Microbispora sp. ZYX-F-249: one gene and its partner. The protein of the gene in region 2 interacts with the protein of the main gene of each other region in a pairwise test. Links are inferred from orthologs where the notes say so. Each region holds a gene or a part of one and is shown on either strand. Other genes may lie near its edges. The genes, in order: dnaE and AAH991_RS01620.

The links.
Region 1: the proteins of AAH991_RS01620 (region 2) and dnaE interact in binary tests that used the Escherichia coli proteins (3 or more experiments, as listed by UniProt). The link is inferred for Microbispora sp. ZYX-F-249 from one-to-one orthologs.

The regions. Positions count from the first base shown.
Region 1 is NZ_JBDJAW010000024.1:113,955-125,960, forward strand. What follows is about bases 2,812-6,864. They hold dnaE (DNA polymerase III subunit alpha), read left to right. Parts: upstream 2,812-3,142; coding sequence 3,143-6,664; downstream 6,665-6,864. Other genes in these bases: AAH991_RS26135 (chorismate mutase), read left to right, coding at 2,812-3,063; AAH991_RS26145 (transglycosylase domain-containing protein), read right to left, coding at 6,713-6,864. In the rest of the region: AAH991_RS26130 (serine/threonine-protein kinase), read right to left, coding at 1-1,833; more of AAH991_RS26135, read left to right, coding at 2,125-2,811; more of AAH991_RS26145, read right to left, coding at 6,865-8,941; murA (UDP-N-acetylglucosamine 1-carboxyvinyltransferase), read right to left, coding at 8,994-10,298; AAH991_RS26155 (hypothetical protein), read left to right, coding at 10,400-10,885; AAH991_RS26160 (amidase), read right to left, coding at 10,896-12,006. UniProt on the Escherichia coli protein: DNA polymerase III is a complex, multichain enzyme responsible for most of the replicative synthesis in bacteria. This DNA polymerase also exhibits 3' to 5' exonuclease activity. The alpha chain is the DNA polymerase catalytic subunit.
Region 2 is NZ_JBDJAW010000001.1:363,071-373,954, forward strand. Bases 2,632-5,562 are described here. They hold AAH991_RS01620 (DNA polymerase III subunit gamma and tau), read right to left. Parts: upstream 5,222-5,562; coding sequence 3,041-5,221; downstream 2,632-3,040. Other genes in these bases: AAH991_RS01615 (YbaB/EbfC family nucleoid-associated protein), read right to left, coding at 2,632-2,853. Also shown: AAH991_RS01595 (aspartate-semialdehyde dehydrogenase), read right to left, coding at 1-19; AAH991_RS01600 (aspartate kinase), read right to left, coding at 16-1,290; AAH991_RS01605 (DUF5063 domain-containing protein), read right to left, coding at 1,377-1,907; recombination mediator RecR, read right to left, coding at 1,900-2,499; more of AAH991_RS01615, read right to left, coding at 2,503-2,631; AAH991_RS01635 (SDR family oxidoreductase), read right to left, coding at 5,610-6,335; AAH991_RS01640 (LysR family transcriptional regulator), read left to right, coding at 6,442-7,314; AAH991_RS01645 (MBL fold metallo-hydrolase), read left to right, coding at 7,331-8,161; AAH991_RS01650 (alpha/beta hydrolase family protein), read left to right, coding at 8,309-9,421; AAH991_RS01655 (dolichyl-phosphate-mannose--protein mannosyltransferase), read right to left, coding at 9,418-10,884. UniProt on the Escherichia coli protein: Part of the beta sliding clamp loading complex, which hydrolyzes ATP to load the beta clamp onto primed DNA to form the DNA replication pre-initiation complex.

The DNA of each region.
Region 1 (12,006 bases), on a different replicon or contig from region 2:
CTTCAGCGCGTCCGACTCGGGGCTGGAGGTGTGGTGCACCTCCAGGTAGGTGTGCGAGTCCCCGCGGAAGCGCACCTCGCCGTTGCCCCTGCCGTCGACGCGCCATCCCTTCGGCAGCGCGATGGAGAACCCGCTCGAGTGCTTGTACTTGTGCCAGCCGTCGGGGACGTCCCCGGGGCCGGGGCCGTCGTCGTCGCTCGGGGAAGGCTCGGGAGAGGCCGACTCCGACGGATCGTCCGAGGAGGACGCCGACGGCTCGGCCGAGGGCGCCGTCGCGGAGGGCTTGCCGGTGGTTGTCCCGGTCGACGGGTCCGACCCCGCTGCGGGCTTTCTCTCCGGGTCGTCCCCGGCTGCTTGTAGCCCGAAATAGCCCGCGACGCCCGCGATGAGCAGCAGTGCGGGGATGAGGACGAGCGCGACCTTGAGCATGCCGCCCCGCGATCCGGGCTCGACCGGGGAGGTGGACGCGGCGTGCCACACCGCCCCGCCCTGGGTCGGCGTCGCGGGCGGCTCCTGCCGCAGCCCGGCGAGCGGGCCGCCGGCGTCGGCGATCCCGGCCGCCTCGGCCGAGCCCTCCGGCGTCTCACGGTCCTTCTTCGCGGCCGCACCGCCGACCGCACCGCCGACCGTGCCGGAGGTGACGGCGGGGGCGACCTTGGTGGTGCCGGCCTCGCCGTCCCCGCCGGCCTTGGCGTCCCCGCCGGCCTTGGCGTCCTTGCTGTCTCTGACGTCCTTTTCGCCCGCCGCCGGGTCGCCTTCGTCCGAGGGCGTCGTACGGCCGGGCGGGGCGGCCTGCGCGCCGGTCTCCGGCATGGGCGCCGGGACGTCCTCCTTCTTGGGGGTGCCGGGAACGTCCTGGACGACGGGGATGGGTGAGGTGATCTCGCCGGGACCCGCCGCCGCGTCGCGGGGCTCCGCGGGCTCCGGCGGCGGGGAGGAGGACACGGGCGGGTACGGCGCCGCGCCCCGGGGCGCCTTGCCCGCGGCCGGGCCGGCGGGCCGGGACGGCGGCGGGGCCAGGTCCCTCGACGCCCGCTTGAGCAGGCGGGTCAGCTCCTCGTAACCGGGCCGGTCGGCGGGCTCCTTGGCGAGCATCCGCAGCAGCACGGGACCGAGCGCGCCCGCGCGCCGCGGCGGGGCCGGGTCCTCGTTCAGCACGGCGTGCATGGTGGCCATCGCCATACCGCGGTCGTGCGGCGGCTTGCCCTCGACCGCGGTGTAGAGCGTGGCGCCCAGCGACCACAGGTCCGACTCGCGCTGCGCGGCCTCCCCGCGGAGCCGTTCCGGGGCGATGAAGGCGGGGGTGCCGACGAGGCCGGTGCGGGTCATGGTGGAGTCGGCTTCGAGCCGGGCGATGCCGAAGTCGGTCAGGACCACCCGGCCGTCGTCGGTGAGCAGCACGTTCTCGGGCTTGACGTCGCGGTGCAGCACGCCCTGCCGGTGCGCGGCGCGCAGCGCGTCCAGGATCTGCAGCCCGATCTCGACGGTCCGCTCGGGGGACAGCGGGCCGTCCTCCCTGATCACCTGCCCGAGCGAGCGGGACGGCACCAGCTGCATGATGATCCAGGGCCGGTCGTCCTCCTCGATCACGTCGTGGACGACCACCACGTTCGGGTGGGTGAGGCGCCCGGCGGCCCGGGCCTCGCGCATGGTCCGGCGGTTGAGGTCGCTGAGCTCGTCGCCCATGGCGCTGTCGTAGCGGACCTCCTTCACCGCGACCGCGCGGTCCAGCAACTCGTCGTGGGCGCGCCAGACGACGCCCATGCCACCCCGGCCGATCGGCTCCACCAACTGGTACCGGCCTCCGACGAGCCGGCCTTCCGCACGCGACACTCGAACCCCTTCCTGGACCCATGAATCGTCCCACGGATGGCAAAGGGATCAACCGCGTCTATCGCCGACGATCCCGAAATCCGAGACAGATCGGTTCGAGTCGTGGCCCGTCGCTGCTAAGGTCCTAGTTATGGGTACGTACAGCTCGTTTACGAGGCCGGCTTCGGCAAGGCCGGTCGCGTGACGGTGAGCTAGCGACCATCCGGAGCCGGCTTGAGGCAGGGACGCCAGCGTCTCTGCCTTTTTCGTTTCGCACGTCCGGTTCTCGCAGCGGCCACGGAGGAGCCCCACATGTCGAAGGCAGCCCAACTCGACCGCGACGCCGTACGGATCGGCGATCTCGTGATCGGCGACGGGCTACCCGTGGTGGTCGTCGGCGGTCAGGACGCCCGCTGGCTGCGCCTGCGCGGCGACGGCGGCCCGCCCGCCGACGGGGTGGTCGCCGAGGCCAGGGCGAGTTGGGCGGGCCCGCTGCTGGTGGAGCCCGCCTCGGCCGCCGACCTGCCCGCCGTGGCCCGGCACGCCGACGGAGTGGTGATCGGCGCCGCCTCGGCGTGCGATCCCGTCCTCGTCCGCGCCGCGGCCCGGCTCGGGCTGCCCGTCGTCCTGCAGCGGGGCGTCGTGGGCGGGCGGACGGCGACACTGGAGGAGTGGCTGACCGCGGTGGACGACTGCGCCGCCGAGGGCAACGAGGCGATCGTGCTCTGCGAGAGCGGCGGGCGCGCGGAGCCGGAGGACGCCGCGCCCGACCTGGGGCTCATGCGTGCGGCGCGGGAGCGGACCGGCCGCCCCGTGCTCGCCGGGCTGGGCGGGGACGGCGCGCTGGCGGGCGCGGCGGTGGCGGCGGGGGCGGACGGCCTGCTGGTCGGCCCGGGCGCGTCCGCGCGGGTTCTCGCGACGGCCCGCGAGGCGGCGACCGTCGTGGCGGCGGTCGTGCGGCCGGAGGCGCCCGAGACCCTCGACGCGGCCCGGGGCGCGATCGACCGCGTGGACGCGGCCCTCGCCACGCTCCTCGAACGCCGCGCCGGACTGGCCGGGCGGATCCAGCGACTCAAGCCCGTCGGCGGTTTCCGGGGCCGGGACATGGAGCGCGAGCGCCGCCTCGTCGAGGCCATGGCCCGCCGCGCCCCCAGCCTCGGCGCCGGGCTGCTCGCCCCGATCATGAACGCCGTGATCGAGGCCGGACTGCGCCTGTCGGAGGAGACGCGGAACGGCGAGGAACGGAGATAAACTCTGCTTCACCTGAGTCCCACTGGTTCGCGATCACGGCGTAGGCTCTGGTCCGCGGTCCGGTGACGATGGGGGTCTCATGGGTGATTCGTTTGTGCATCTGCACGTCCACACCGAGTACTCGATGCTCGACGGAGCGGCGCGGCTGAAGCAGATGTTCAAACTCGTGGGCGAGCTGGAGATGCCCGCGATCGCGATCACCGACCACGGCAACATGCACGGCGCCTACGACTTCTACAAGCAGGCGACCGCCGCCGGGGTGAAGCCCATCCTCGGCATCGAGGCGTACGTCGCGCCCGAGTCGCGCATGCACAAGAAGCCGGTGCTGTGGGGCGAGCCGCACCAGAAGAGCGACGACGTCTCGGCGGGTGGCTACTACACCCACATGACGATCTGGGCGCGGAACAAGGCTGGGCTGCAGAACCTGATGAAGCTCAGCTCGCGTGCCTACACCGAGGGCTTCGTCCGCAAGTGGGCCCGGATGGACGCCGACATCCTCGCCGAGCACGCCGAGGGCCTGATGGCCACCACCGGCTGCCCCTCCGGCGAGGTGCAGACCCGCCTGCGGCTCGGCCAGTACGACCAGGCGCTCAAGGCCGCGGCGAAGTACCAGGAGATCTTCGGGAAGGACAACTACTTCCTGGAGATCATGGACCACGGTCTCGACATCGAGCGGCGGGTCCGCGACGGCCTCATCCGGATCAGCCGGGAGCTGGACATCCCCCCGGTCGTCACCAACGACTCCCACTACACGTACGAGTCCGACGCCGCCGGCCACGACGCCCTCCTGTGCATCCAGACGGGCAAGCAGCTCAGCGACCCCGACCGGTTCCGGTTCGACGGCAGCGGCTACTACGTCAAGTCCGCCGACGAGATGCGGGCGGTCGATTCCTCCGACATCTGGCAGGAGGGCTGCCGCAACACGCTGCTGGTGGCCGAGAAGGTCGACCCCGAGGGCTTCTTCCCGTACCACAACCTGATGCCGACCTACCCGATCCCCGAGGGGATGACGGAGGAGGAGTACTTCCGGCAGCAGGTCTGGGAGGGCATGAAGCGGCGCTTCCCGGGCGGCGTGGACGAGGAGCACCGCGCCTGGGTCGAGAACGAGATCGGCGTCATCCTCCAGATGGGCTTCCCGAGCTACTTCCTCGTGGTCGCCGACTTCATCATGTGGGCGAAGAACAACGGCATCCGGGTCGGCCCCGGCCGTGGTTCCGCCGCCGGCTCGCTGGTCGCGTACGCGCTGGGCATCACCGACCTCGACCCGATCCCGCACGGCCTGATCTTCGAGCGGTTCCTCAACCCCGAGCGCGTCTCGATGCCCGACATCGACATCGACTTCGACGAGCGCCGGCGCGCCGATGTGATCCGCTACGTGACCGAGAAGTGGGGCGCCGACAAGGTCGCCATGATCGCCACGTTCGGCACCATCAAGGCGAAGGCGGCCGTGAAGGACGCCGGCCGCGTCCTCGGCTACCCGTACGCGCTGGGCGACCGCATCTCCAAGGCGTTCCCCCCGGCCGTGATGGGCAAGGACATCCCGCTGTCGGGCATCTTCGACGCCGACCACCCGCGCTACAACGAGGCGGGCGAGCTGCGCAAGCTGTACGACGAGGACGTCGACGTCAAGGCGACGATCGACCTCGGGCGCGGCCTGGAGGGCCTGATCCGGCAGACCGGCGTGCACGCCGCGGGCGTCATCATGTCCGCCGAGCCGCTGACCGACCACATCCCGATCATGCGCCGCGACTCCGACGGCGCGATCATCACGCAGTTCGACTACCCGACCTGCGAAACGCTCGGCCTGCTGAAGATGGACTTCCTGGGCCTGCGCAACCTCACGATCATCGACGACTGCCTGAAGATGATCGAGGCCAACACCGGAAACAAGATCGAGCTGCTCGACCTCCCGCTCGACGACACCAGGACGTACGAGCTGCTGGCCAAGGGCGACACGCTCGGCATCTTCCAGCTGGACGGCGGCGGCATGCGCACGCTGCTGCGGCTGATGAAGCCCGACAACTTCGAGGACATCTCCGCGGCCCTCGCGCTCTACCGGCCCGGCCCGATGGGCGCCAACTCGCACACGAACTACGCGCTGCGAAAGAACGGCCAGCAGGAGATCACCCCGATCCACCCCGAGCTGGAGGAGCCGCTCAAGGACATCCTCAGCACGACCTACGGCCTGATCGTCTATCAGGAGCAGGTCATGGCCATCGCGCAGAAGGTGGCCAACTACACGCTCGGCGGCGCCGACCTGCTCCGCCGCGCGATGGGCAAGAAGAAGAAGTCCGAACTGGACAAGCAGTTCGAGTTCTTCGAGAAGGGCATGAAGGAGAACGGCTTCTCCGCCGCGGCCATCAAGGCCCTGTGGGACATCCTTCTCCCGTTCTCCGACTACGCGTTCAACAAGGCCCACACCGCCGGATACGGCCTGGTGTCGTACTGGACCGCCTACCTCAAGGCCAACTACCCGGCCGAGTACATGGCGGCCCTGCTGACCAGCGTCAAGGACGACAAGGACAAGTCGGCCCTCTACCTCAACGAGTGCCGCCGCATGGGCATCAAGGTGCTCCCGCCGGACGTCAACGACTCCGACTTCGACTTCACCCCGCGCGGCACCGACATCCGGTTCGGCCTGTCGGCCATCCGCAACGTCGGCGCGAACGTCGTGGACGGGATCATCGCGGCGCGCAAGGAGAAGGGCAGGTTCACCGATTTCAAGGACTTCCTGCGCAAGGTCCCCGCGATCGTCTGCAACAAGCGGGTCATCGAGTCGCTGATCAAGTCGGGCGCGTACGACTCGTTCGGGCACGTGCGCAAGGGCCTGCTCATGGTGCACGAGCAGGCGGTGGACGCGATCATCGACATCAAGAAGAACGAGGCCATCGGCCAGGACTCGCTGTTCGGCGCCATCGACGGCGCGGAGGACCAGACCTTCGACGTGCAGATCCCGCCGGGGGAGTGGGACAAGACGACGCTGCTGCAGTTCGAGCGGGAGATGCTCGGCCTGTACGTCTCCGACCACCCGTTGTTCGGCGTCGAGCACATCCTGTCGGCGGGCGCCGACTGCTCGATCGCCGCGCTGCAGGACGACAGCCGCCCCGACGGGCAGGTCGTCACGGTGGGCGGCATCCTGTCGGGCCTGCAGCGCAAGGTGACCAAGAAGGGCGACACCTGGGTCCTCACGATGCTGGAGGACCTGGAGGGCTCGATCGAGGTCATGATCTTCCCGTCGGCCTACCAGCTCTGCGCGACCGTGCTCGCCGAGGACGCGATCGTCTTCGTCAAGGGCAGGATCGACAAGCGGGAGGACGTCGCGAAGATCATCGCGATGGAGGTGACCGCGCCGGACCTCACGGCCGAGTCGGGCGGGCCGCTGGTGGTGAGCATGCCGATCAACCGTTGCACGCCGCCCGTCGTCGGCCGGCTCAAGGAGGTGCTCACCACCCATCCGGGGACCACGGAGGTCCACCTCCAGGTGCACAACGGGCCGCGCACGACGGTCATGCGGCTGGACGACCGGCTCCGCGTGACCCCCTCGCCGGCCCTGATGGGCGACCTCAAGCAGCTGCTCGGGCCGGCCTGCCTGGCCGGTTGACCGGCCGCCCGGACGACGTGACGACGCGGGCCGCACGGCGGCCCGCGTTCAGCGGCCGGAGGCCGCGGTGTGTGTTCCGGTCCCCGCCGCGGGGCGCTCGGCCTCCCGCTCTCGCTTCTTCTCCTCCTTCTCCTTCTTCTCCTTCTCCCTTTCCTTCTTGCGCTGCTTCTCCAGCGCCTCCTTCAGCCCCGGCGTGAACCCGCCGCCGAACCGGGCCATGTCGGGCGGGACGAAGCCGTACACGGGGGTGCCCCGCAGCGCGGCCCGCATCGAGTCCACCCAGATCGGGCCGGGCAGCGAGGCGCCCTGCACCGCGCCGTAGTAGCGGCCGCCGATGGTGACGCCGGTGAGCGGATAGCGGTAGGAACCGCGGATGTCGCCCACGCTCACGGCGGCCGCGAGGCCCGGCGTGTACCCGGCGAACCAGGCCGAGGTGTAGCCGTTGTTGGTGCCCGTCTTGCCCGCGGCGGGCCGCCCGATGGACTGGCCGCGCATCGTGCCCTGGGTGAAGACCCCCGTGAGCACGTGGCTCACCGCGTCGGCGACCGCGGGCTCGATCGCGCTCACGCACGCCGGCGGGATGTCGGTGCGGGTGCCGTCGCGCTCCACCACGGCGGTGATGGCCAGCGGACGGCAGTAGCGGCCGCGGGCGGCCAGCGCGGCGTACGCCGCCGCCACGGTGGTGGGGTCCATCTCGTTGGCCCCCAGCGTGAACGTCGGCACCTCGTGCAGCGGCGTGCCGTCCGCCCGCCTGATGCCCAGTGACCTGGCCGTCTGCACGACGTCGCACAGGCCGACCTCACGCTCCAGCCGCATGTAGAAGATGTTCACCGACTGCCAGGTGCCCATCTCCAGGCTGTACGGCCCCCCGCCGCCCTCGCCGCCCGCGTTGTGGATGACCGTCTTCGGGTCGTTGACGGCCCTGCCCGAGCAGTCGCGGTAGCCGTACGACGGGACGTAGGAACCGGGGATCGTGAAGCCGTCCCCGAACCGCATCCCCTGCTTGAGCGCGGTGGTCAGCGTGAACACCTTGAACGTGGAGCCCGCCTGCAGGCCGAGCCCGCCGCCGTGCGCGATGTCGGCCGCCAGGTTGTAGGTGGTGGCGGGCCCGAGGTCGCGGTCGTGCGGGTTGCGCCCGTACCGCTTGCTCACCGCCATCGCCCGGATGTGCCCGGTGCCCGGCTCGATCATGGTCTCCGACGCCACCTGGTTGTCGCGCGGCCTGACCCGCGCGGCGATGGCACGCGCCGCGGCCCGCTGCGCGACCGGGTCGATGGTCGTCCAGATGGTCAGCCCGCCCCGCTGCAGGCGCCGTTCCCGGTCGGCCCTGGTGTACCCGAACGCGGGGTTGCTCAGCACCTCGCGTTCCACGTACACGCAGAAGAAGGGATGGGCGCTGCCGGCGCAGCCGCCGGGCTCGGGCCGCAGGCGCAGCCCCAGCGGCTCGGCCGCGGCGGCGCGCGCCGTGTTCCCGTCGATCACCCCGAGCTCGGCCATCCGGCCCAGGACCAGGTCGCGCCGGTCCCGCAGCCGGTCCCTGTGCTCGTCGCCGAGGGAGGGATCGGTGTCGTACGGCGTGCGGACGGCGCCGGCGAGCGTCGCGGCCTGCGTGAGCGTCAGGTCGGCGGCGTCGACGCCGAAGAACCGCTTGGCCGCGGCCTGGACGCCGAACGCCCCCGCGCCGAAGTAGGCGATGTTGAGGTAACGCTCGAGGATCTGGTCCTTGGTGTACTTGCGCTCCAGCGCCAGCGCGTACCGCAGCTCGTCGAGTTTGCGGCGGAACGAGCGCACGAGGGCCTGCGCCCGCTCGTCCTCCGACTCGGCCTGGTTCAGCATGATGTTCTTGACGAGCTGCTGGCTGATGGACGAGCCGCCCTGCCGGATCCCGCCGGCCCGGGTGTTGGTGACGAAGGCGCGCAGCGTGCCCTTGAGGTCGAGGCCGCCGTGCTCGTAGAACCGGGCGTCCTCGATGGACACGATGGCCCGGCGCATCACCGGGGCGACCGCGCTCAGCGGCACCGACTGCCGGTTCTGGTAGTAGAACTGCGCGATCTGACGCCCGTTGCGGTCGAGCAGCCGGGTCACCTCGGGCAGCGGCTCCTCGCGCAGCGGCGCGGGCAGGTACGTGAGCGTGGACGCGGCGCCCCTGGCCGCCAGGCCGGCTCCGCCCACGAAGGGCATCGCCAGCCCGGCGACCAGGGTGCCCCCGGCTGTGCCGCACAGGCCCAGCGCGAGGACGGCGCGCCCGACGGTGACGCCGAGAGAACAAGAGGTCACGGGATATCAGTGCGACCTCTGGCGTTTGTCCAAACCCGGGAGCCCTGAAGCTTTACGTGATCCTGTTGATCTTCAACCCGAGGGAGGTGAACTGTTCGAACGGTCTGTGGTAGCCGCGTTCGATGTGGTTGACGCCCCGCAGGGTCGAGGTGCCCTCGGCGACGGCGGCGGCCAGCACCGCGGAGAACCCGGCGCGGATGTCGGGGAGCGTGACGTCGGCCCCGCGCAGGTTGGAGACTCCGCGTACGACCGCCGAGTGCTTGGCGTTGGTGTCGTGATAACGGCACGCCGGGCCGCCCAGGCACTGGGCGAACACCTCGATCTCGCACCCCATCTTCTGCAGCGCGGGCACGTACACGAGCCGGTTCTCGAACACCGTCTCGTGCAGCACCGACATGCCCTCGGCACGGGTGAACAGCACCATCAGCGGCGTCTGCCAGTCCGTCATGAAACCGGGGTGGGTGTCGGTCTGCACCGCCGCCGCGCGCAGGCCGTCCGGGGCCGAGGCGCACAGCCAGTCGTCGGTGATCTCGAACCGCGCGCCCATCCTCGCCAGCGTGGTGATGGCGGTGACGAGCCGGTCCTGGTGGCAGCCGTGCACGCGCACCTCGCCACCCGTCACCAGGCCCGCCACGAGGTACGAGAACGCCTCGATGCGGTCGCCGGCCAGCCAGGTGGAGGCGCCGTGCAGCTTCTCGACGCCCTCGATGACGATGCGCCGGTCCGGGCTCAGCTCGATCATCGCGCCCATGCGCTGGAGGAACAACGCCAGCTCCACCACCTCGGGCTCCATCGCCGCGCCCTTGATGACGGTCTTGCCCTCCGCGAGCACCGCCGTCATGAGGATCGTCTCGGTGGCGCCCACGCTGGGGTAGGGGAGCGTGATGCGGTTGCCGCGCAGCCGCGTCGCCTTGGCGGTGATGCCGTTGTCGCCGACCTCGATCTCCGCGCCCATCGACCGCAGCGCCTCGACGTGGAAGTTGACCGGCCGCCTGCCGATGGGGTCGCCGCCGACGAGGGGGACGAACGCCTCGCCCGCCAGGTGCAGCAGCGGGCCGAGCATCAGGATCGGGATGCGGTTGAGCCCGGTGTACTCCTCCGGCACGCGCGGCCGGATCTCGTTGCCCCGCTCGATGGTGATCTCGCCCGGGGTGATCTCCACATGGATGCCGAGGGCTTCGAGCATGGCGGCGGTCAGCCCCACCTCGCCGACCTCGGGGGCGTTGTGCAGCGTGCTCGGACCCGTCCCGAGCATCGCCGCCACCATGTGCTTGGAGACCGCGTTCTTCGATCCCCGGACCTCCACGTCCCCCCGCAACGGGCCGGACGGGTCGATCTGCCATACCTCTTCGCTCACTCGGCCTCCTTGGCCCACACCGATGCCGTGCGTCCCCTGCACCCGGCTTCAGCAAGAGTAACGGGATCGGTCCCGTTTACCATGTGGGTACTATCTGGACGGTGCGGCATCTGAGGGGCAATCTGGCTACGACCGTCGTGACCGTCCTCGTGCTCGCCGTCCTCGGCGTGGTCGCCGGATACGTGTGGTCGGCGCTCGCCCCCGCCACGCGGTACGTGCTCGTCGACGGGACACCGCACCTGGCCGACCCGGAGACACAGTCCCTCATCGAGGCCGACGGCTGGTTCGCCGCCGTCACCGGCGGGTTCGGCCTGGTCTGCGCGGTCGCGGGGTACGTGCTGTCGCGCCACCGGCCGGTCGAGGTGCTCGTGGGGCTCGCGGCCGGCGGGCTGCTCGCCGGGTACGTCGCGATGCTGGTCGGCGGCACGGCCAAGGGCGTGGTCCAGGCGGCGGGACCGGGCGGCTACACCACCACGACCTCGCTGGACCTGACCGCGTACGGCGTGCTGTTCGCCTGGCCGCTCGTCGCCACCACGGTCTTCTGGGTCATCGAGTTCGCCGTGACGTACAACCAGCGCGCCCGCTGAATCCGGCTGCTTAGGCCCTGCCGAGGTCCGGCTCGGTCCGCCAGAGGCCGGTCGCCTGCTCGAAGGCGTGCCCGAGACGCAGGACGTCCATGTCGGCCCACGGCCTGCCCACGATCTGCAGGCCGACCGGAAGGCCCTCGGGCGTGAACCCGCACGGCACCGACATCGCGGGCGCGTGCAGCACGCTGACCCAGTAGCACGAGCGCATCCACGCCAGGTAGTCGGGCATCTCCACCCCCGCCACCTCCGTGACGTACGGCTGCTCGACCGGGAACGGCGGCACCTGGCTGACGGGCGCCACGAGGAAGTCGTACCGGCCGAAGAACTCCCGCATGCGATGGAACAGCCCGGTGCGCAGCCGCTCGGCCCGGGCGAGGTCGGCCCCGGTGACCTTCCGCCCCTGCTCCACGTTCCAGGCCACGTTGGGGCCCACCTCGGGGAGGTCGCCGAAACTGAGCGCGTAGTACCACGACCGGTAGACGCGGAACGCCTCCTCGGCGTCGGACAGGTCCAGGTCCACCCGCTCGACCTTGGCGCCCAGCCCGGCCAGCGTCTCGGCCGCCCGCGCCGTCGCCGCGGCCGTCCGCGGGTCGACCGGGAGGCCGCCCAGGTCGGGGCTGAAGGCGACGCGGACGCCGGCGAGGTCCATGTCGGCGAGGTGCGGGTCCAGCGGCGCCGCGAACGCCGCGCCGTCCTCGCGGATGGAGAACGGCGAGACCGGGTCGAACCCGGCGACGGCCGACATGAACAGCGCCAGGTCGGCGGCCGTACGGGCCATCGGGCCCGGCACGCTCAGCGTGAACCAGGCCGCCGTGGCCGACTTCGCCGGCACCCGCCCCGGGGTGGGCCGCAGGCCCGCCACGTTGCAGAACGACGCGGGGTTGCGCAGCGACCCGCCCATGTCGGAGCCGTCGGCGAGCGGCACCATCCGGCACGCCAGCGCCGCCGCGGCGCCGCCGCTGCTGCCGCCCGCGCTCTTCGACAGGTCGTAGGGGTTGCGCGTCGCCCCGAACACCTCGTTGACCGTGTGCGAGCCGGTGCCGAACTCCGGGGTGTTCGTCTTGCCGAGCGCGATCCCGCCCGCCTCGCGGATGCGCCGCACCAGCGGGTCGTCCTCGGCG
Region 2 (10,884 bases):
GGGTGGGCTTGCGGCTCATCGTCCGGTACCTCCGTACACAACGGCCTCGACCTGGTCGGCGTCGAGGTCGAACGCGCGGTGGGCGGCGGCGACCGCGGTGTCCACCTCGTTCTGTCCCACGACGACGGAGATGCGGATCTCCGAGGTCGAGATCATCTCGATGTTCACCCCGGCGTCGGCCAGCGCGCCGAAGAACTTGGCGGTGACACCCGGGTGCGAGCGCATGCCCGCGCCGATCAGGGAGACCTTGCCGATCTGGTCGTCGTACAGCAGCGACTCGAACGCGACCTGGTTCTGGATCTTCTTCAGCGCCGTCAGGGCAGTCTGGCTGTCGTTGGCCGGCAGCGTGAAGGAGATGTCCGTGCGCCCGGTCGCCGCGGCCGACACGTTCTGCACGATCATGTCGATGTTGATCTCGGCGTCGGCCAGCGTGCGGAAGATGGCGGCGGCCTCTCCGACCTTGTCGGGCACCCCGACCACAGTGATCTTGGCCTCGCTCCGGTCGTGCGCGACCCCGGAGATGATGGGCTGCTCCACTTCGGTTCCTTCGCTGTAGGGGTCGGAGACGACCCAGGTGCCTTCCCTCGTGCTGAACGAGCTTCTGACGTGAATCGGCAGGTCGAACCTGCGGGCGTACTCCACGCAACGCAGGTGCAGGATCTTCGCCCCGCACGCCGCCATCTCCATGGCCTCGTCGTAGGAGATCCGCGGGATCTGCCGCGCCGTACGGACGATGCGGGGATCGGCGGTGTAGATGCCGTCCACGTCGGTGTAGATCTCGCAGACGTCCGCGCCGAGCGCCGCCGCGAGGGCGACGGCCGTGGTGTCGGAACCACCCCGGCCCAGCGTCGTGATGTCCTTGCTGTCCTGGGAGACGCCCTGGAACCCGGCCACGATCGCGATCTGACCGGCGTCGACGGCCTCCTGGATGCGGCTCGGCGTCACGTCGATGATGCGCGCCTTGCCGTGCGTCGAGTCGGTGATGACACCGGCCTGCGAGCCGGTGAAGCTGCGCGCCTCGTGACCCAGGTTGGCGATCGCCATCGCGAGCAGCGCCATGGAGATCCGCTCACCCGAGGTGAGCAGCATGTCGAGCTCGCGGCCGGGCGGCAGCGGCGACACCTGCTGGGCCAGGTCGAGCAGCTCGTCGGTGGTGTCGCCCATCGCGGACACCACGACGACGACGTCGTTGCCCGCTTTTTTCGTCGCGACGATCCGCTGGGCGACCCGCTTGATGCAGGACGCGTCGGCTACGGAGGAACCACCGTACTTTTGCACAACGAGCGCCACTGGAATCTCCAACGAATCAGGACGTGGAGCTCACAGTGTACTTGGACGTCCCAAACCGAGACCGGCAGCGACCAGCATGTGGACGGTCAGACCGCGGTGCCCTCTTCGACGACGTCGAGCCGGGTGTGCGCGACCAGCGCCTGCAGGGCCCGCAGCGCCGCACCGGCGTGGTTGCCCCAGGTGTTGAAGTAGGAGTACTGCCACCACCACAGCGCCTCGAGCGGACGGCCCGCCCGGTAGTGCCGCAGCCCGTGGATGAGGTCGGCCGCCACCGCCGTGAGGTCGTCCGACAGCCGGTACGGCGTGACGACGGTGTCCTTGTAGGGGTCGAACACCTCGGCGTAGTCGTCCACCGGGCCGAGCCGGGCGGCGAGAGCCGTACGGAGGGGGTCGATGTCGGGGTCGTCGCTCAGCGCGGGTTCGACGTTGCCCTGCAGGATCACGTCCTGGGCGGCCCCGAGCTGGGTGCCCGCGAGACTGACCTGGGCCACCTCCACCAGGAGAAGCGGCAGCGTCGCGTCGCCGCCCTCACCGCCGGCCAGGCGGGTGAGGCCGTCGATGAAGTTCTGCGCGTGTCCGGCGACGCGTGCGGCCAGGTCGTTCCACTCGTCAGACATCCAGCAGCCTCCGTCCTTCGAAAGCGCGGCCCAAAGTGACCTCGTCGGCGTACTCGAGATCACCGCCCACAGGCAGGCCGCTGGCCAGTCGGGTCACTTTCAATCCCAGGGGCTTGACGAGCCTGGCCAGGTAGGTGGCCGTCGCCTCGCCCTCGAGGTTCGGGTCGGTCGCGAGGATCAGCTCGGTCACCTGGCCGTCGGCCAGCCGGGTCATCAGCTCGCGGATCTTCAGGTCGTCCGGGCCGATGCCGTCGATCGGGCTGATCGCCCCGCCGAGCACGTGGTAGCGACCGCGGAACTCGCGGGTCCGCTCGATCGCCACCACGTCCTTCGACTCCTCGACCACGCAGATCACGTGCGGATCGCGCCGCTGGTCCCGGCAGATCCGGCACTCCTGCTCCTCGGCCACGTTGCCGCACACCCGGCAGAAGCGCACCTTCTCCTTCACTTCGAGCAGGGCGTGCGCGAGCCGCTTGACGTCGGCCGGGTCGGCCGCGAGGAGGTGGAACGCGATCCGCTGCGCGCTCTTGGGACCGACGCCGGGCAGCAGCCCGAGCTCGTCGATCAGGTTCTGGACGACCCCTTCGTACATGCTCTAGAACCCCGGCAGCTGACCGCCGAGGCCGCCCCCCAGTCCCTGCGCGAGCGGGCCCAGCTTCTCCTGCTGCAGCTCCCCCGCGGCGCGTACGGCGTCCCGAACGGCGGCGAGCACGAGGTCCGCGATCGTCTGCGCGGTCTCCTCCGGGTCGCTCGCGTCGATGGCCAGCGGGCTGATCTCGAGCTCGAGAAGCTCGCCGCTGCCGTTCACGGTGGCGACGACCAGGCCGCCCCCGGCGCTGCCCTCCACTTCGGCGTCGCTGAGCTCCTGCTGCGCGGTGACGAGCTGCTGCTGCATCAGCTGAGCCTGCTCCAGCAACTGCTGGAGGTTGACATCCCCTGGATTCACGATGGTTGCGCTCCTCAGCGTCCAGCGACATGTTCGTCGCGACCGAGCCTACGGTGTCGCCCCGGTTTCCGCACCGGCGCGGCGTGCGTGTTCCACGCGGGTCGCCGGCCTGTCGCGGGCGGACGGACACCGGTTACCCAACCAGTCTCCGTCCATGCGGCGGCCGTCCCTGCGGCGGGGAAGGCGCTCAGGAGTGATCGATCTCTTCGATGACGCGACCACCCAGCTCACGCTGGATCAGCGCCATGCCGGACAGCTCGCTCACGTCGGCGTCGTCGTCGTTGAGCGGGTCCACATCGTCGTCCGGACGTGCGGTCCCGCCCGTACGGGCCGGCACCGTCTCCGGCCAGGCCTGCCGGGGGCCCGTCTGGGCGGCGGCCCTGGCCGCCGAGCGCGCCGCGGCCAGGCCGGGACTCGGCGCGGACCGCGAGGCCGGTGACGGCGAGGACGGGGACGGGGAGGACGGGGACGGCGAGTCGTAGTCGTCGGACGGCGCGTCCGGCCACGACTCGTCGGTCGCCGCGGGCGCCGCGGCCTTCCGCTCCGGAGCCGGAGCGGGCGTGGCGCCCGTGGGCGGCATGGCCGCCGGAGCCGGCGTGGGCGGCGCGGCCGGTGCGGAGGGCTGAGCCGGGGGAGCCGGAGGAGGCGGCGCCGGCGTCTGCGGCGTCTGGGGCGCCGGCGGGCCCGACGGCCCGCGGGTGGCGGGACCGGCCGGGCCGGGTCCCGGGCCGCCGACCACCACGTCGACGCGCCAGGTGCCGCCGAGCACGTCGCCGAGCGCTGCGGCCACCACCTCGTCACGCTTGCCCTTGAGGAAGCCCTGCACGTCGCCAGGCTTCTCGAAGCCGACGGTGACGACGTTGCCCTCGACGCCGAGCAGCCTGCCCTGGGCGTTGAGGATCATCCAGGCCACCCGCTGGCGGTTCTTGATCGCTTCGAGCACCTGCGGCCAGGCCTGCTGCACCGGTCCTCCGCCCGCCGCGGGCGCCTGGGCCTGCGGCGCCTGCGAAGGCGGTGCGGCAGCCGACCCGGACCCGGGCCGTACGGGGGTGGGCCAGTCGTCCGCGCTCCGCGCGGCGGCCTGAACCTGCGGCGCGGGAGCCGGGGCGGGAGCCGGGGCCGCCGGAGCCGGGGCCGCCGGGGCCGTCGGCGCGGCCACTGCGGGGGCCGAAGGGGCCGCCGGTGCGGGCGCGGCGGTGTGGACACCGGCCGCGACGCCGCGCTCCAGCCGTTCGAGCCGCGTCAGCAGCGCCGCCTCGCCCTGGTCGGCCCCGGGCAGCAGCACGCGGGCACACATCAGTTCCAGCAGCAGGCGGGGTGAGGTCGCGCCGCGCATCTCGGTCAGTCCGGCGTTGAACACCTCGGCCGCCCGGGTCAGCTCGGCGGGGCCCATGGACGCCGCCTGCGCCTGGAGGCGCTCCAGTTCGTCGTCCGGCCGGTCGAGCAGGCCGCTGCCCGCCGCCTCGGGGACGTTGGACAGGATCACCAGGTCGCGGAAGCGTTCGAGCAGGTCCGTGGCGAAGCGGCGGGGGTCGTGACCGCCCTCGATCACCCGGTGCACGGCGTGGAACACGGCCGCGCCGTCCCGCTTGGCGAACGCGTCGACCACCTCGTCCAGCAGGTCGCCGTCGGTGTAGCCGAGCAGGGACACCGCCCGCTGGTAGGTGATGCCGGACTCGTCCGCGCCCGCGAGCAGCTGGTCGAGGATCGACAGCGTGTCCCGGGCCGAGCCCGCGCCCGCCCGTACGACCAGCGGTAACGCGGCCGGCTCGTACGGCACGGACTCGGAGTCGAGGATCTCCTCCATCAGCCGCTTCAAGGTGGCGGGCGGCATGAGCCGGAAGGGGTAGTGGTGGGTGCGGGACTTGATCGTCCCGATCACCTTCTCGGGCTCGGTGGTGGCGAAGACGAACTTGAGGTGCGGCGGCGGCTCCTCCACCAGCTTCAGCAGCGCGTTGAAGCCCTCACGGGTGACCATGTGGGCCTCGTCGATGATGTAGATCTTGTAGCGCGCCGAGACGGGGGCGAAGAAGGCCCGCTCACGCAGGTCGCGGGCGTCGTCCACGCCACCGTGGGACGCCGCGTCGATCTCGATCACGTCGAGGTGGCCCGGCCCGGTGGGGGCCAGCGCGACGCAGGACTCGCACTCGCCGCAGGGATCGGGCGTCGGACCCTTCTCGCAGTTCAGGGAGCGGGCGAGGATGCGGGCGCTGGAGGTCTTGCCGCAGCCGCGCGGGCCGCTGAAGAGATAGGCGTGGTGGATCCGGCCGCTGCGCAACGCCTGGCGCAGGGGGTCGGTGACGTGCTCCTGCCCCTTGACCTCGGCGAATGTCCCGGGTCTGTACTTGCGGTACAGCGCAAGACTCATGCCGCCTCCTCGGGGGGTCGACCCGGCCGGCGTTCCCGCTAACTGAAGAGACCCCTCGCACACCCGCCAGAGCCCGCTTATCCTTGCTGCCTTCCGGCCCTGGGGAGGTTCACAGGATGACGCCGCGCGAGGGGTCCTAGGACAGTCTAGCCACTCGACAGGTGTGCGCGGGCCGTGTCACGACACGTCGAAACCACGCGGGAAGTGAGCTAAGCTGTCCGACGGAGGATTCGCCTAGTTGGCCTAGGGCGCACGCTTGGAAAGCGTGTTGGGGGCAACCCCTCAGGAGTTCGAATCTCCTATCCTCCGCGCTTGGTTGAGCAGCAAGAACACGAAAGGCCCGGTCCATCCAACCGGGCCTTTCGTGTGTCCGGACCCCAGTCATGTGTCACCAGGGCACCGGACCGGCATCCTCGAAGAACCCGCCCGTCGGGCCGTCGTCGGGCAGGGTCGCGAGCCTGATCGCGATCGCCGCGCCCTGTTCGGGGGTGCGGACGCCGCGGAAACCGTTGAGGTCGGTCGCGCAGTAACCGGGGCAGGCGGCGTTGATCAGGATGTTCGTGTCGCGCAACTCCTTGGCGTACTGAACGGTGACGGCGTTGAGGAACGTCTTCGACGGCGCGTAGGCGACGGCGATCGGGCCCGTCTCGGCGCCGGGAGTGGTCTGCCGGGTGAGAGAACCGACGGCGCTGGACATGTTCACGATCCGCGGCGACGCCGAGCGGCGCAGCAGCGGCAGCATCGCGTTGGTGACGCGGATGACGCCGATCACGTTGGTCTCCACGGCGGCCCGCACCGCGGCGAGGTCGGCCGTGGTGGGCATCTGTGCCGCGCCGCCGGTTATCCCCGCGTTGTTGACGAGCACGTCGAGACGTCCCGCGCGCCCCTCGATCAGTGCGGCGGCGGCGGCCACGCTCGCGTCGTCGGTCACGTCGAGCGGCACGCCGAACGCGTCGACGCCCTCCGCGCGCAGCTTCTCCACCGCGGAATCCCGGCGCTCGTCGTCCCGGGCGCCGACGCCGACCCGCCAGCCGAGGGCGCCGAGGCCGGCCGCGATCTCGTATCCGATCCCCTTGTTCGCGCCGGTGACCAGCGCGATCGTCTGTTCGCTCATGCGTCTCATCCTGTCCGTGACCGCGCCGGAACCTCCAACACCGATCGGGTGGCCGGCGATACCTCCCGGGTATCAATCCCGGGCGCCCGGGAGATAGCGTGACGGCATGGAGACGCGAGAGCTGCGCTACTTCGTCGCCGTCGCCGAGGAACTGCACTTCGGGCGGGCCGCGCAGCGGCTCGGGATCGCGCAGCCGCCGCTGTCGCGGGCGATCGGTCAGCTCGAACGGCGGCTCGGGGTGGCGCTGCTGGAGCGCACCAGCCGCTCCGTCACGCTGACCGAGGCCGGGTCGGTGCTGCTGACCGAGGGCCGGGCGGCGCTCGACGCGGTCGAGGCCGCCGAGCGCCGTGCCCGCCGCGCCGCACTCGCCGCTGCCGGCAGCCCCGGCCTGGTCCTCGTCACGAAGGCCGGAGCGGCCGGCGACCTGCTGCCGAAGCTGCTCGACGCGTACGCCGCGGAGCCCGGCGCGGTCGCCGTCGACGTGCTCCTGTGCGGCATCGGCGAGCAGGAGCGGCTGCTGCGCGACGGGCGGGCCGACGTGGCGCTGCTGCACCGGCCGTTCGACTCGACGGCCGGGTTCGACGTGGAGGAGCTGCGCACGGAGGGGCAGGTCGTGGTCCTGCCGGCCGGGCATCCCCTCAGTGCCCGGGCACATCTGCGGATGGCCGACGTCACCGCGCTGCCCGGGCTGCCGATGCCACGCTGGCCCAGGCTCGACGGCACGTACCCGGACGGCCCCGGCCCGCAGGTCCGGGACCACGCGCAGCTTCTCCAGCTGATCGCGCTCGGCCGGGCCGCGGCGGTGCTGCCGGAGTCGTGCCGGGCCTTTCTCCACCCCGACCTCGCCGCTGTGCCGGTGCCGGACGCGCCGGCGGTGACGACGGTGATCGCCTGGCCGCCGCACAGCCGCTCCCGTGCCCTCGCCGGGCTGGTCCGGGCAGCCACCCGCCTCCAGCCGCCTTGCCTCGCGTCCACGTAGACAGGATCGTGGCCGGATGGAACATATGGACTTCCCTCGCTGGATCCACGGCTCCGAGTCGGCCAAGCACAACGCCGATCCGGACATCCAGGTGCACCGGTACGACGAGCACACCTTCGTCCTGCGCCAGAACAAGGCGATCAACTACGAGGCGCCCTTCATGTTCCTGCTGTTCGGGGATGCCCGGGCCCTCCTGCTGGACACCGGCGCGACCGCGTCCGCCCGGTTCTTCCCGCTGCGCCGGACCGTGGACGCCATCGTGCGGGGCTGGCTGGACGAGCACCCCCGCGAGGGCTATGGGCTTCTCGTCGCCCACACCCACGGCCACGGCGACCACATCGCCGGGGACGCCCAGTTCGCCGGCCGCCCGGACACGCTGATCGTCCATCCCGCGCCGGAGCGCGTACGCGAGTTCTTCGGCCTGGGCGACGACCTGGACGTGCCCGTCCCCCTCGATCTCGGCGGCCGCGTCCTGGACGTGCTGTCGAGCCCCGGGCACCACAGGTCGGCGGTGACCTTCTACGACCGGTCCACCGGCCTGCTGCTGACGGGGGACACGGTCTACCGCGGCCGGCTGTACGTCGAGGACTGGCCGGCGTTCGAGCGGACCATCGACCGCCTGGTGAGGTTCGCCGCGGACCGGCCGGTCACCCACGTGCTCGGCTGCCACATCGAGATGACGAACGTGCCCGGCGTGGACTACCCGATCCGCACCACCTACCAGCCCGACGAGCCGCCGCTGCAGATGACGGTCGGCCACCTGCGGGAGATCCGCGACGCGGTGACGGAGATCGGCGGACGCCCGGGCGTCCACGTCTATCCCGATTTCATCGTCTACGCCGGCTGATCCGCGAAAGTTTCAGCTCCGGCGGCCCGTCGTCGCACGCCCCGTCGGGGCGGCGGGCGCCGGCGGTTGACCACCGGTTCGTGGCTGGGACACTCCGGTCCTGCGGCCCGGACAGGCCCGGCCGACGGACTCTGGAGACACACACCCATGGCGATCTCCCGTAAGGCCGCGGCGCTCGCCGCCGCGTTCGCGCTCGTCCTGCCGGCTCCCGCGTCCGCGTCGCCACCGCCGAAGGCGCCGGGGACGCCGGTACGCACCGAGCCGCTGGCCGAGAGCCTCCGACTGGCGGGGGCGGGGACGTCGCTGGCGATCCGGTACCGGTCGACCGGCCACGACGGGCGGCCCACAGTGGTGAGCGGCACGCTGGCGCTGCCGGCCGGGCGCCCGCCGGCGGGCGGCTGGCCGGTCGTGAGCTTCGGTCACGGGTTCGGCGGGATCGCCGACGCCTGCGCCCCCTCCCATACGGGCCCGAGCCCCTGGGAGCGCGCCGTGCAGGAGACGCTGCTCGCGGCGGGCTACGCCGTGGCGGTGACCGACTACGAGGGGCTGGGCACACCCGGCGACAGCCCCGGCATCGACGGGCGGTCCGAGGCGTACGACCTCGTGGACATCGTCCGCGCCGCCCGCCACGTCGCGCCCGTGAGCCGGAACTGGGCGTCCGTCGGCTATTCGATGGGCGGGCACGCGGCCCTGTTCGCGGGCGCCCTCGCCGCCTCGTACGCCCCCTCGCTGCGGCACATGGGGACGATCGCGATGGCCCCGATCACGCAGTGGGGAGTGCAGACGGCAGACCCGGCGTTCCGGGACCCGGCGAAGCCGGTCAACCACACGATCCCCTACAACGGCCGCACGATGCCGCTGACGACCCCGGGCTTCCGGGCGGCGGACTGGTTCACCCCGAAAGGGCTCGAACTCGTCGACCTCGCCGGGCGGGCCTGCATCGGCGAGATGATCGAGGCGGTCGCCGGCCTCACCAACGGCGACGTGCTCAAGGACCCGGCGGCGGCCACCGACGCGTTCGGCCGGGCGCTGGCCGACGACGAGATCCCGGTGGCGCGCTATCCACGGCCGGTGTACGTCGTCCACGGCACCGAGGACGTCATCCCGATCGCGCTCAGCCGGATGACGGCCGGGCAGCTGCGCGCGGCGGGCACCGACGTCACGTTCGTCCCGGTGGAGGGCGCCGACCACATCACGCTGCTGCCGGCGATCGCCACGCGGGTGCGCGAGTGGACCGACCGGCTCTTCCGCCGCCGCTAAATCCAGCTCCGCAGCAGCATGCGGCTCAGCCAGGCGTCGTACGGCACGGGCACGGCGGTGAGCACGGGCGACAACCACCAGAAGTTCACCAGCGCGAGCAGCGTGAACGCGCCCACCAGCGCCGCGCCCGTGGACCGCCGGGCATTCGACGCGCCCGCCGGCCCGAGCACGAGCCCGCACGCCAGCACGATCGCGAGGATCATGAACGGCACCGCCGGGAGCAGATAGAACAGGTACATCGTGCGGTCGTCGGCCAGCGCGAAGTAGAACCACGGCAGCCAGCCCGCGGCGTACGCGAGCAGGACGGCCCCCGCCCGCCAGTCGCGGGTCGCCGCGTACCGGACCACCATCGCGAGCAGCGCGAGCAGCGCGGCGTACCAGATCACCGGGGTGCCGGTCCCGAGGATCGCCCGCGAGCAGGACGCCGCACCGCACGTGCCGGGGGGCGCCTGGTAGAAGAACAGGGTCGGCCGCAGCAGCAGCGGCCATCCCCAGGGGTCCGACTGGTAGTCGTGGTGCGCGCTCAGCCCCTGGTGGAAGCCGAACACCTGGCTCTGGTAGTCCACCAGCGAACGCAGCGAGTCGAAGACGAAGTAGGCCCAGCCGTTCGAGGTGGCACGGTCCCAGTTGCGGCCCCACCCGCCGGCCGAGGCGAACCATCCGGCGAACGACGCGACGTAGACGGCGAGCGGCACGGCCCCGAGCCAGGCGAGGCCCAGCGGCCAGTCGTGGCGGGCCGCCTGCCGGTACGGCCGGCGCAGGCCGACGGCGCGTCTTGCCCCGCAGTCCCAGACGAGGGTCATGATCGCGAATGCCACGGCGAACAGCAGACCGGTCCACTTGGTCGCCGCCGCCGCGCCCAGGCACAGACCGGCCGCCAGCCGCCAGGGCCGCGGGCCGAGCCGGGGGGCGGGCCCGGTCAGGGCGGAGGTGCGGTACCACTCCGTCAGGCGGGTGCGGGCCGCGTCCCGGTCGGCGACCAGGCAGGCGAAGCCCGCCAGCACCCAGAACGCGAGGAAGACGTCGAGCAGTGCCGAGCGCGACAGCACGAGGTGCAGGCCGTCCAGCGCCAGCAGCAGGCCGGCGAGGCAGCCGAGGAGGGTCGAGCGGGTCATCCGGCGGGCGGTCCGCGCCAGGACCAGCACGCTGAGCGTGCCCACGAGCGCGGCCGCGCACCGCCACCCGAAGGGCGTCGGGCCGAACAGCCACTCTCCCGCGCCGATCAGCCACTTGCCGAGCGGGGGGTGGGCGACATAGGCGCCGCACTCCTCGAACGTCCCGCACGTCTTGAAGACGTCCGTGCCGCCGCGCAGGATCGCCGGGTCGACGTCGTCGGCGAACTGCCGCTCGACGCCGAACCTGATCAGCGAGTAGGCGTCCTTGGCGTAGTAGGTCTCGTCGAAGACGAACGCGTGCGGGACGCCGAGCCGGTCGAACCGAAGGAACCCCCCGAAAGCGGCCAC